Regions from separate parts of the Mesorhizobium sp. B2-1-3 genome, predicted to be linked through region 2. Evidence: predicted binding sites of a transcription regulator. Region 2 holds the regulator's gene; each other region holds the start of a gene.

Region 1 (2,974 bases), on a different contig from region 2:
CTTCCTCGGCCATCTTGCGGCTCAAGAGGATGGTATCGATGCCGGCGAAGACGGCGTTGAAGTCCCGCTTCAGCTCCTCGTCCCAGGCGCTGTCGTCGCCCCATTCCCAGAGCTGCCAGCGATGATCCCCGGCGGCGCCGACAAAACCGTCGACCGACATCTGCATCTGGAGGATCAGCTTTTTCATCATGGTTCTCCCAGTCAAGGGCCGAGCGGCTCGTTTTACCCGTCCGGCCGGCACGGTTGCCGATGGTTTACATTTGGAACTATTGACCTGAGATGAAAACGATGTCAATAGTAAAGCGATTTAAAAATGGAACCATACACATGTCGACACGGGACCGGTCTGGCTGCCCCATCAACCTGTCGCTCGAACTGCTCGGCGACCGCTGGACGCTGCTCATCATCCGCGACCTGGTCTTCGCCGGAAAAAAGCACTTTCGCGAATTCCTGCAATCCGATGAGGGCATTTCCTCGCGTACGCTGGCCGAGCGCCTCCAGACATTGCAGGACGAAGGCATCCTCACCCGCAGCGGTGATCCCACGCATGGGCTGAAGGCGATCTATCGCCTGACCGAGGCCGGCATCGACCTTTTGCCCGTGCTGGCCACGCTCGGCGCCTGGGGCAGCAAGCACCGCAAGGCCGACGATGATCTGGCAAGGATCGCCGATAAGCTCGCTGCCGACGGCGAGCCGGCGCTGGAGCGCCTCAAGCAGGCGCTGCGGGCGGAGCATCTCGGTTGATGGATGTCGCCAAGGTGGCCTCGGGGACAACGACCCGCACAGGCAACGCGCGTTAGAAAGTGCGTCACGGCCCTCTGTTCGGAATAGCGCAAAAACAAGCAATTGGAACGGTTGCGTGATGCATTGCAGCACGCCGGCGACGAGCTATGGCGTGCGCAATATGTCGGCGCCCGCCTGCTCATCGAACAGCACGGCGCAGCCGCACTGCAGCGCGACTTCACTCAGCGCATTCGCGACTGTTTCGTCGGCCGAGACGAAATCGCCGGTCAGCACCCGCAATTCCTCCACGGCCTTGGCCATCGAAACCAGCCGCCCCGCGGCGCGGTCGGTCGAGCAGGCGTTGACGACGCAAACCAGATCGATCATTTCAAAGTTGCCCATGCCAGCCTCCGCACGCGGCGCCCTTCGGCCGTCAACGCGATTGTGAGCGACAATGTTCCGGCGGATCGCGACCTCGCTTGACAGCGAGCAATGTTTGTTCTCTTTATGTTCCATACTCTACAACGTCGCGAGGAACCGGGGATGGAGCCCACCATCCTGCATGCCGATCTCGACGCTTTCTACGCCTCGGTCGAGCAGCTTCTCGACCCCTCGCTGCGCGGCAAGCCGATCGCGGTCGGCGGCGGCGTCGTGCTCGCCGCCTCCTACGAAGCCCGCGCCTTCGGCGTGCGCGGCGGCATGCCGGGGCGCAAGGCGCGCGAGCTCTGCCCGCAGTTGATTTTCGTCGGCGGAAATTTCCGCGACTACCAGCGGCTCGGCGACGCCGCGATGAAGGTGCTCGACGATTTCACGCCGCTGGTCGAGCGCATCTCCATCGACGAGGCCTTCGCCGATGTCGCCGGTTGCACGCATCTGTTCGGCCAGCCGCGGGAGATCGCCTCGACCATTCGCCGCCGCGTGCGAAGCGAACTCGGCCTGCCGATCTCGATCGGCGTGGCGCGCACCAAGCACCTGGCCAAGATCGCCTCGCAGGTGGCCAAGCCCGATGGGCTGGTGGTGGTCGAGCCCGGCACCGAGATCGCCTTCCTGCATGACCTGCCGGTCTCCCTGATGTGGGGCGTCGGCCCGGCGACCAGCGCGCGGCTGGCCGAGATCGGCGTCCAGACAATCGGCGAACTGGCCAGGACGCACAGCGGCGCGCTGGCGCGGCTGCTCGGCCCTGCCGCCGGCGAAAAGCTTGCCGCCTTGTCGTGGAACCGCGATCCGCGCAAATTGGAAACACGTCGCCGCGCCCATTCGGCCGGTGCCCAGTCGGCGCTTGGCCGCAAGCCGGCACTGGAATGCGTCTACATACCCGTCCTGCTGCATCTGGCCGACCGGGTCGCCAGCCGGCTGCGCGCCAAGGCGCGCCCCGGCCGCACGGTGACGGTGCGCGTGCGCTTCGCCGACCTCAGCGCCGTCACCCGCTCGATCACGCTCGACCAGCCGATCTCGGCGACGGTGATGCTGGCCGAGATCGCGACAGACCTGGTGCGGGGCGTGCTTGCCGATCATCCGCATGACAGGACGATTTCGCTGCTGGCGATCTCGGTCTCGCATCTGGAGGAAAGTGCCGAATTGCAGCTCGAACTGCCGCTCGGCCTCGCCGACGAAAAGCGCCGCCCCGGCACCAGGAAGGGCCTCGCACGCTTCGGCGCCGACCGCGCCATCGACAAGATCCGCGAGCGTTTCGGCAAACAGGCCGTCGGCTACGGCACCGTGGCGCTGGAGGCGGCCCGCTCGGTGCCCGACGAGTTCAGGGAATTGGCGCAGAAGGAATTGTAAGCGGGAATGGCTGTCTGCGCTTCCCGAATGGCGCACACCAGTTGGCTTCAGAGCCGCATCGTGCCGAAGACCCGATCCCAGAACAGCGACGTCACGCCGAAATTGACGTTTTCGTCGACATGATGATGCAGCGCGTGGCGGCGCTTCAGCGTGTAGAGATAGCTCGGATGAGTGGGATGCCAGTGATGGATCACATGGTGGATGCTGACGTACCATAGGTAGCCCAGCATCAGCCCGCAGCTCGCCGCGCTGGCGACCGCGAAATCCGAGACCATCCATACGGGAAAGAACGCGACAAGCGCATGCACGCCGAGGCTGAGCCAGGTCGGCGTGCCCACCGGACTGCGCTCCTCGACATGATGGCGGGCGTGCAGATCCCTGATCCAGGGAATGTGGTGAAGGACGAAGCGGTGCATGACGTATTCGATCAGCGTCCACAGACACAGGCACGCCAGCGCCGTCGCCA
Region 2 (2,974 bases):
GAGCGCCACCGCCTTGTCGCCCGTCACGAGGGTCAGCAGGACTGGCCCGAGCAAGTTCAGGGTTTCGAGCGGATCGCGCGCCTGGTGAAGGGCGTCCTCCAGCAGCTTCCTTGCCTCTCCCGCATTGGCTTCGATCAAGGATCGAAACAGGGTCTGCTTGTTGCCGTACCAGTTGTAGAGGGTTTCGTTCGAGGCCGATGCCCGCTTGGCGATAGCAAGCAGGGAGGCGCTCTTGTAGCCGGTTTCCCGGAGCACCGCATAGGCGGCCTCCTCTATCCGTTCGCGTCGCGCGGCCTGCTTCGGCGTGATCATTGGTGTTCCTCTTCGAAAACCGTACATTATTATACGGTTTCGTCAAGCGAACGGGAAGCAAGGAGCGAGCGAACGCAGCCCATAGCGACCAGTGGTGGTGCCTCGTCGTTTTCCGGCAGGAAGTTGGCATTTTGGTTTCGTTTCGTTCACGAGCCGCAGGGGTTTTAATCCGCCCAAACGCACCCCGCACCTGCCGGTCACCCAGCTTGCAGGCTTGTGCCAAGAGTGGAGACCGGTCGGGCCACAGGCCATTAACCAAAATAGTTTCAAAGGGCCCGGGAGCGCATTGACGACGGACCGCGCTGGCAGGATGCTGGCTGCGGGAGGGCATTTCGTTTCCGTCGCCTTAACAAATTCATTAAACTTTAAATGGTTGCGGAACACAACTGGAACAGATAGTGTTTGTTCTGGGTTTGTTTTCTGATTCTGGTTCCAGACCCTTCGTGCAATGCCTTTGGGGGCCGCCATGCTCACGCGCAAGCAACATGAACTCTTGATGTTCATCCATGAACGGCTGAAGGAAAGCGGCATTCCGCCGTCCTTCGACGAGATGAAGGAAGCGCTGGACCTCGCCTCCAAGTCGGGAATTCATCGGCTGATCACGGCGTTGGAGGAGCGCGGCTTCATTCGCCGCCTGCCCAACCGGGCGCGCGCGCTGGAGGTGCTGCGCCTGCCGGACTCGATCGCGCCGGGTCTTAACGCGGCAAAGAAGTTCTCCCCGAGCGTCATCCAGGGCAGCCTCGGACAGGGCAGCAGCCCTAGCCGGCAGATCAAGCCGGCGACGTCTTCGCGTCTGCCCGCTGCCGGCAATGACGACGATGCGGTTTCAGCGGTGTCGATCCCGGTCATGGGTCGCATCGCAGCGGGTGTGCCGATCGACGCCATCCAGCATCAGACGCATTCCATTTCAGTGCCGCCTGACATGATCATGGGCGGCGAACACTATGCGCTGGAGGTCAAGGGCGATTCGATGATCGAGGCCGGCATTTTCGACGGCGACACGGTCATCATCCGCAATGCCGACACCGCAAGTCCCGGCGAGATCATCGTGGCCCTGGTGGACGAGGAGGAAGCAACGCTGAAGCGCTTCCGCCGAAAGGGTGCTTCGATTGCGCTCGAGGCTGCCAATCCGGCCTATGAAACACGTATTTTCGGACCGGACAGGGTCAAGGTGCAAGGCAAGCTGGTCGGCCTGATCAGGCGCTACTGAGCGGGGTCGGCGGTGGGCTTTTCGGGTTTACGGTAAGGCGGCAGTCCCCTTGCCTCGCGTGAGAATTTCCGCTGTTCGTGCCAAGGCCGATATGGCCCGTCGACGGCAAAGCTGACCCGTGCCGGTGCCGTCGCCGATTGCTGGTCGAAGAAGACGGCGGCACTTCCCTTACGAGCGAGCTGCCGCTTGGTGATGACGAGAACCAGCGGATTGTGGCAGGGATCGTAGCCCGCGGGGTCGTTGATGACGATCAGATCCGCATAGGAGCAGGCCCTCCAGGCGTCCTTGCGATCCTCCACCTGCGCGATGATCGCCCCCGAGGGATGCCGGGCCATGCACAGGCCTGTGAAGCAATAGAAAGGCGCTCCCGCCGGAAGTTGCGCGGAATCGAAGATGTCGAACTGTCGGTCTCCGCTGTCGAACAGTTCCGGCGCAACGATGGTTTCGGACTTCAGCGCGCGTTTCCAATTATCGACGGTGAATTCGTTCGGGCGCGCCCGGTTGATCGCGAGCTCACCGCCGCCGATCGGCAGTGCCACCAGGCGGGCATCCTCCGAAATCAGCACGTCCGGCGTGCGCGTGTCCGAGACGGTCAACAGGCCGGCGAGCGCGAAGGGAAGTGCCGCCAGCCGCAGCCATGTCGTGGCCATCGTCGCGATGACCAGGGCGATCGCCACCAGAAGGACGGATTGCTGCGAAATCAACCCGACCGCGTCGACCGGCGAGCGTTGCGAGATCCATCCTGATATGGCGATCATCGCGGTCAGTCCCTTGCCCATCAGATAAAGGGATGGTCCATCGAACCCGAACGGCATCAGCAGCGCACTGGCAACCGCAAGGAACATCACGACCGAAACGATCGGCATGACGGCAAGATTGGCGAACAGGCTGAGCGGCGACACGCGCTGGAAATGCCAGATGGCGAAAAGCGCCGTGGCGCTTCCCGCGATAATCGAGGTCATCGCCAGCCCACCTGTCGCCAGCAGCAATTTTCGCGTCAGGAGGCCAGGCAAGGTCCGTTGCGGCGGCGGGGTCCGCGCTTTGTCGGCTTTGCGATCCGACCAGCCGGCATAGGCGCCGACCAGGGCCGCGGTGGCGGCGAACGACATCTGGAAGCTCGGCCCTACCACCTCGTGCGGCGACACCACGATGACGGCGATCGCCGAAATAGCCAGATTGCGCATGGTGAGTGCCGCCCGATCGAACAGAACGGCGATCAGCATCACCGCCAGCGTGATGAAGCTGCGTTCGGCGGCGACAACGACGCCCGAAATGACGAGGTAGGCGGCGATCGAGAAAAGTGCCGCCGCGGCCGCGTATTTCTTGACCGGCCGGCGGGAGGAAAAATTCGGGAACAGCGCGAAGCCGCCACGCAGCAGACCCATGACCGTGCCGGCGACCAGCGCCATGTGCAGCCCGGAAATTGAGATGATGTGGTAGATGCCGGTGCGT
Region 3 (2,974 bases), on a different contig from region 2:
CTTCGCCGATGTGCTTGCCCGCGATCTTCACCGCCAGCGCTTCCGGCTTCAGCCTGTAGCCACGACAGGCCGGGCAGGGGGTGGCCGACATGAAGCGCTCGATTTCCTCGCGCATCCAGGCGGATTCGGTCTCTTTCCAGCGCCGCTCGAGGTTGGGGATGACGCCCTCGAAGGTCTTGGTCGTTTTGTAGGAGCGCAGGCCGTCATCATACTGGAAGGTGATCTCGCGCTCGCCTGTGCCGCGCAGGATGGCTTCCTGGGCTTCCCCGGTCAAATCCTTGAACTTGTCGCCGAGCTTGAAGCCGTAAGCCTTGCCGAGAGCCTCCAGCGTCTGCACGTAGTAGGGTGAAGTCGATTTCGCCCATGGGCTGACGGCGCCGTCGCGCAGCGAGACGTTCTCGTCGGGGACGACCAGATTGGGATCGATGGCGCGCTGGCTGCCCAGCCCGTCGCAGGTCGGGCAGGCGCCGAACGGGTTGTTGAACGAGAACAGCCTGGGCTCGATCTCGGGAATGGTGAAGCCGGAGACCGGACAGGCGAATTTTTCCGAGAACAGGATGCGCTCATGCGTCTCGTTCTTCGACTTGTTGACCGAATCCTCGCCCGTCTGACTGGCATCGAGCGGCTTATCGGCGAACTCCGCCACCGCCAGCCCCTCCGCGAGCTTCAGCGCGGTCTCCATGGAATCGGCAAGGCGCGTTGCGAGGTCGCCACGCACGACGATGCGATCCACGACCACGTCGATGTCGTGCTTGTATTTCTTGTCGAGTGGCGGCACATCAGCGATCTCATAGAAGACGCCGTCGACCTTGACGCGCTGAAATCCCTTTTTCTGCAGCTCGAGCAATTCCTTGCGGTACTCGCCTTTGCGGCCGCGCACGATCGGCGCCAGGATGAACAGGCGCGTGCCTTCCTCGACCGCCAGCACGCGATCGACCATCTGCGACACCGTCTGGCTCTCGATCGGCAGTCCGGTGGCGGGCGAATAGGGTACGCCGACACGCGCGAATAGAAGCCGCATGTAGTCGTATATCTCGGTGACGGTGCCGACCGTCGAGCGCGGGTTCTTCGAAGTGGTCTTCTGCTCGATGGAGATGGCCGGCGAAAGGCCGTCGATCTGGTCGACATCCGGCTTCTGCATCATTTCGAGGAATTGCCGCGCATAGGCCGACAGGCTCTCGACATAGCGGCGCTGGCCTTCGGCATAGATGGTGTCGAAGGCAAGCGACGATTTGCCGGAGCCCGACAGGCCCGTCATGACGATCAGGCTGTCACGCGGCAGGTCGAGATCGACATTCTTCAGATTGTGTTCGCGCGCCCCGCGAATGGAAAGATATTTATGGTCGGCCATTGCCGGTCGCCGCCTCAGATCTGGAATTTGTGGGATCGGCGGGTTTTCCCCGGCCGTCCCCTATGTAGGTATTTTTGCCGCCGCGTCGAGAGACGCCACAATTCTCGACCAAGTCGTTTAACCGTCTTTCGCACGAACGGGCAAGCGGAAAGAACAAAGACCGAACACGCTCCTGACAAAAGCGGTGGAGCAGGCGGCGTGGTTCCCATCAGGGGATATGTCGCTCGATCACAATTTTTCCGATCGGACATCGAGCGGTTGACGTCCCCGGCTGAGGGGAGCAGACTCCACACGTCAATGAAGCCGGCTGTCTTTCGATGGCCTCGCCGCCCAAAGGCGGCCTGCGAGACGCCGCGGGCTACTGCGATCAGTGCTTCTGACGACGATTGTCGCAACGGACACAGGAGTGGAGCATGACGCCACCGGACAGTCCCTTGAGGCTCCAGCAGTGACTGGAGCCGCGGCAGGCATGAATGCCAGGGAGACGCGAGCGCCTTCCGACGTGACCCTGCCGGATGCACCAAAATCAGAGACTACTGGTCGGATCGTCGGCTGAACGCCGCGAAGCATCCGAAATCGAAAGCCGGTAAAACATTCCCGGCGAAAGATTGGATTATAGATCCAGAAAAGCCCCGTCCGTTTGCTAAAAGCACGGCGGGGCTGCTCTTTTGGGGGAACGCGCAGGTACTGACGGCCCCGACATGTCAGCTACCGCGGCGGTTTGATCCCGCCAGCGCCGACATCGACCGTGATGCTGCCGGAAATACTGACATCGGTATCGCCGATCTTGAACCGGCCGTTACCGTTGGCGGGGGAGGCGTCATCGGGTTCGGGCTGCGGGGCCGGCTTGGCGATGCGATAATCGCCGGCCACACCGGGCAGGCTGCCTTTCTGGCTGTCGTTGGCAAAGGCGCCGCCGGCCAGCATGAGCGCACCGGCGAAAATAGTGACGGCAAGACGCCAAGGTCGGAATAAGCGGCTGTCGATCATCGGGCGGTTATAGCGCCGCCCCGCCGAGGTGGCCAGACCGGCGGTCATCAAATCGCCGGACGGCGGGGCGTCGCAATTCATCGTGCTTGTGCCGGTCACGCCGCCTTTTTGCGGGTATCGTAGACATGATCGACGAGACCCCATGCCTTCGCTTCCTCGGCGGTCATGAAATAGTCCCGGTCGAGCGTGCGCTCGACCTCTTCATAGGTGCGGCCGCAATGACGCGCATAGAGTTCGGTCATCTGCCGCTTGGTGCGCAGGATGCCTTCGGCGTGACGCTGGATGTCCGATGCCTGACCCTGGAAGCCGCCCAGCGGCTGGTGCAGGACGAGGCTGGCGTTGGGCAGCGCGATGCGCCGTCCCGGCGTGCCAGCCATCAGCAGGAACGAAGCCATCGAGGCGGCAAAGCCCATGCACACCGTCGACACCGGACAGCTGACATATTGCATCGTGTCGTAGATGGCGAAGCCGCTGGTCACCACGCCGCCAGGCGAGTTGATGTAAAGCGAGATCTCCTTGTCGGGATTATCCGATTCCAGCGACAGAAGCTGGGCGCAGACCAGCGCCGACATGCCGTCGTTGATCTCGCCGTTGATAAAGACGATGCGCTCGCGCAGCAGCCGCGAGAAAATG
Region 4 (2,974 bases), on a different contig from region 2:
GCTTGGCAGAGCCGCCGGCCGAATCGCCTTCGACGATGAAGAGTTCGGCGCCGGCGGCCGCATTCTGCGTGCAATCGGCAAGCTTGCCCGGCAGGCGCAGCTTGCGCACCGCACTCTTGCGCGACACTTCCTTTTCCTGGCGGCGTCGTACCCGCTCGTCGGCGCGTGCGATAACCCATTCGAGCAGCTTCGACGCTTCCTGCGGATTGTCGGCCAGCCAATGGTCGAACGGGTCGCGGATCGCCGTCTCGACTATGCGGATCGCCTCGATCGTCGCCAGCCTGTCCTTGGTCTGGCCGACGAATTCAGGCTCGCGGATGAACACCGACAGCATGCCCGCCGCCGAGATCATGACATCTTCCGACGTGACGATCGAGGCGCGCTTGTTGCCGACGAGGTCGGCATAGGCGCGCAGGCCGCGCGTCAAGACGTTGCGGAAGCCGGCCTCGTGGGTGCCACCTTCGCCGGTCGGGATGGTGTTGCAGTAGGAGTTGATGAAGCCGTCGCCGCCGAACCAGGTCACTGCCCATTCCAGCGAGCCATGGCCGCCTTGCCTGTCGCTCTTGCCGGCGAAGATTTCGCGCGTCACCTGGAATTCGTCGCCAAGCGACGCTTTCAGATAGTCCTTGAGGCCGCCGGGAAAATGGAATTCGGCCTTGGCCGGAGTGGTGTCCTTTTCCTTGATCAGGGAGGGATCGCAGGTCCAGCGGATTTCGACGCCGCCGAACAGATAGGCTTTCGAGCGCGTCATGCGGTAGAGCCGCGCCGGTTCGAACGCGGCGCCCTTGCCGAAGATCTGCTCGTCGGGGTGGAAACGGGTCCTGGTGCCGCGCCGGTTGTGAACTTCGCCAAGATGCTCGAGGCCGCTGACCGGAATGCCGCGCGAGAAGCGCTGCCGGTAAAGTTGCCGTCCGCGCGCGACTTCGACTTCGAGATGATCCGACAGTGCGTTGACCACGGAGACGCCGACGCCGTGCAGGCCGCCCGAGGTTTCATAGACCTTGCTATCGAACTTGCCGCCCGAATGCAGTGTCGTCATGATCACTTCGAGCGCCGGCTTCTTGAACTTCGGATGCGGATCGACGGGAATGCCGCGGCCATTGTCGGTGACGGTGAGAAAGCCGTCAGCCGAAAGCTCGACATCGATGAATGTGGCATGGCCGGCAACCGCCTCGTCCATCGAGTTGTCGATAACCTCGGCGAACAGATGGTGCATGGCCTTGTCGTCGGTGCCGCCAATATACATGCCCGGACGGCGCCGCACGGGCTCCAGGCCTTCGAGTACCTCGATATCGGCGGCGCTGTAGCCCTCTGAGCCGTCACGAGACGCCGCCGCCGGACGCTTGGCTGCCGCCTGCACCAGCGGATCGGCCGGACGCGCCGGTGTGCGAACCGGTTGCGGCTGCTTCTCCAGATTGCCGAAAAGATCGTTGTTGTCGTCCATGCCTGCCATAGAGCCCAAGCTGCGAATCACCCGCCGATACTGCCACGCTTTTCAGCGCCAAGCGACGGAGGTTCCTGTTACGTTCGGGGATTAACCCCCTCTTATCCTAAAACCATTCGATAACCAAGCCGGCGGAAATCAGGCGGATAGCCAGCGAGAAGATTCCTGATTCTTTAACAATGCCGCCTAGCGTGAGCCAACATAACAAGAAACTACGGGCATCAGGGGTTTGGGCGTGAGGGGCAAGGCCATAACGATGATCGGCATCGCCGCCGTTTTCGGCGCAATCTCGATCTTTGCCGCGGATTTCTGGGTCAAGCGCCAGGCCAGGGCCGACGCCGAGGAGAAAACCGCGTCGATCGCGGCGCCCGCCGCGCCGACGGTCGAATTCAAGACCATCGTGGTGGCGAATGCACCGTTGCGGTACGGCATGGATCTCGACCGCGCGAAACTCAGCGAAATTCCATGGCCGCAGGATTCGCTGCCGCAGGGCGCCTTCGCCACCATCGATGGACTGCTCGGGGACGGCAACCGCGTGGTGCTGTCGCCGATCGAGGTCAACGAACCGGTGCTGCTTACAAAGCTGTCCGGCCCGAATGGCCGCGCCACGCTCTCCAACATGCTGACGCCCGGCATGCGGGCCGTCACCATCCGCACCGACGAGATCGCGGGCGTCGGCGGCTTCGTCACGCCGGGCGATCGGGTCGATGTCGTGCTGACGCGCGATGCCGGCGAAATCCAGGAAGTGGCCAAGAATGCGCAAGGCGCCGCCGGTTCGACCATCACCTCAGAGATCGTCGTTGCCGACGCGAAGGTGCTGAGCGTCGGGCAGGGCGCCGACGAGCGCCAAACGACGCCGCAGGTGGCCAATTCCATAACCATCGAGGTGACCACCGAAGGCGCGCAGAAAGTGGCGCTGGCCCGCACTGTCGGCACGCTGTCGCTGTCGCTTCGCTCCGCCAGCGAGGGCGGCGAGGGCAAGGACGGTGTCACCACCATCTCCTCCTTTGGCGGATCGGTGGCGGGCAAGGCGCAGGCCGCGGCCGGCTCGCTGTTCGACGCCATGGCAAAGGAGCCTGAGAAGCCGAAATTCAAGACGGTCATCGTGACGCGTGGAACGACGGCCGAGGAATATCAGGTTCCTGCGCGGGACCAGAAATAGGAATATCAGGTTCCTGAGTGGAACCAGAGCAGGACCGGTGGGGACCGGACGGGACGGGAACAATGTTCAGGCAACTTCAATATCGAACGACAGGCCGGTTGCACGTCGCGCAGGCGATGGCGATGGCGGTGACGATGGCGGCGGCCGGCATCTTCGCCGGCCCGGCCAGGGCGGACAACGACATCGTCTATGTCTCGGCGACCAAGAACGCCTCGATCAAGGTCGCCAAGGGCAAGCCAAAGACGATCATGACGAGCGCGGCCTTCTACCAGATCGTCATCGGCGATCCGGAGATCGCCAACGTCAACCCGCTGACCGACAAATCCTTCTATGTGCTGGGCAACAATCTCGGCACCACTGGCATTGCC

What was found. The regulator LexA, encoded in region 2, represses DNA repair genes until DNA is damaged. The targets are predictions, from matches to a motif close to TGTTCNNNNTGTGTTCNG.
Region 1: a site for LexA is predicted at 1,221-1,238, ahead of dinB (DNA polymerase IV). Genes of this name have one in related genera too.
Region 3: a site for LexA is predicted at 1,501-1,518, ahead of uvrA (excinuclease ABC subunit UvrA). Genes of this name have one in related genera too.
Region 4: a site for LexA is predicted at 1,514-1,531, ahead of parE (DNA topoisomerase IV subunit B). Genes of this name have one in related genera too.

The regions. Positions count from the first base shown of each region.
Region 1 covers NZ_VFWL01000016.1:7,739-10,712, reverse strand. The annotation lists gene FJ973_RS22915 (dihydrofolate reductase family protein) at 1-187, opposite strand, end outside; gene FJ973_RS22910 (helix-turn-helix domain-containing protein) at 328-744, shown strand; gene FJ973_RS22905 (hypothetical protein) at 889-1,125, opposite strand; gene dinB (DNA polymerase IV) at 1,267-2,508, shown strand; gene FJ973_RS22895 (sterol desaturase family protein) at 2,556-2,974, opposite strand, start outside.
Region 2 covers NZ_VFWL01000011.1:20,367-23,340, reverse strand. The annotation lists gene FJ973_RS18830 (TetR/AcrR family transcriptional regulator C-terminal domain-containing protein) at 1-312, opposite strand, end outside; gene lexA (transcriptional repressor LexA) at 779-1,522, shown strand; gene FJ973_RS18820 (ComEC/Rec2 family competence protein) at 1,516-2,974, opposite strand, start outside.
Region 3 covers NZ_VFWL01000015.1:64,719-67,692, reverse strand. The annotation lists gene uvrA (excinuclease ABC subunit UvrA) at 1-1,351, opposite strand, end outside; gene FJ973_RS22480 (hypothetical protein) at 2,060-2,341, opposite strand; gene FJ973_RS22475 (ATP-dependent Clp protease proteolytic subunit) at 2,437-2,974, opposite strand, start outside.
Region 4 covers NZ_VFWL01000002.1:444,150-447,123, forward strand. The annotation lists gene parE (DNA topoisomerase IV subunit B) at 1-1,444, opposite strand, end outside; gene cpaB (Flp pilus assembly protein CpaB) at 1,680-2,606, shown strand; gene FJ973_RS06810 (type II and III secretion system protein family protein) at 2,723-2,974, shown strand, end outside.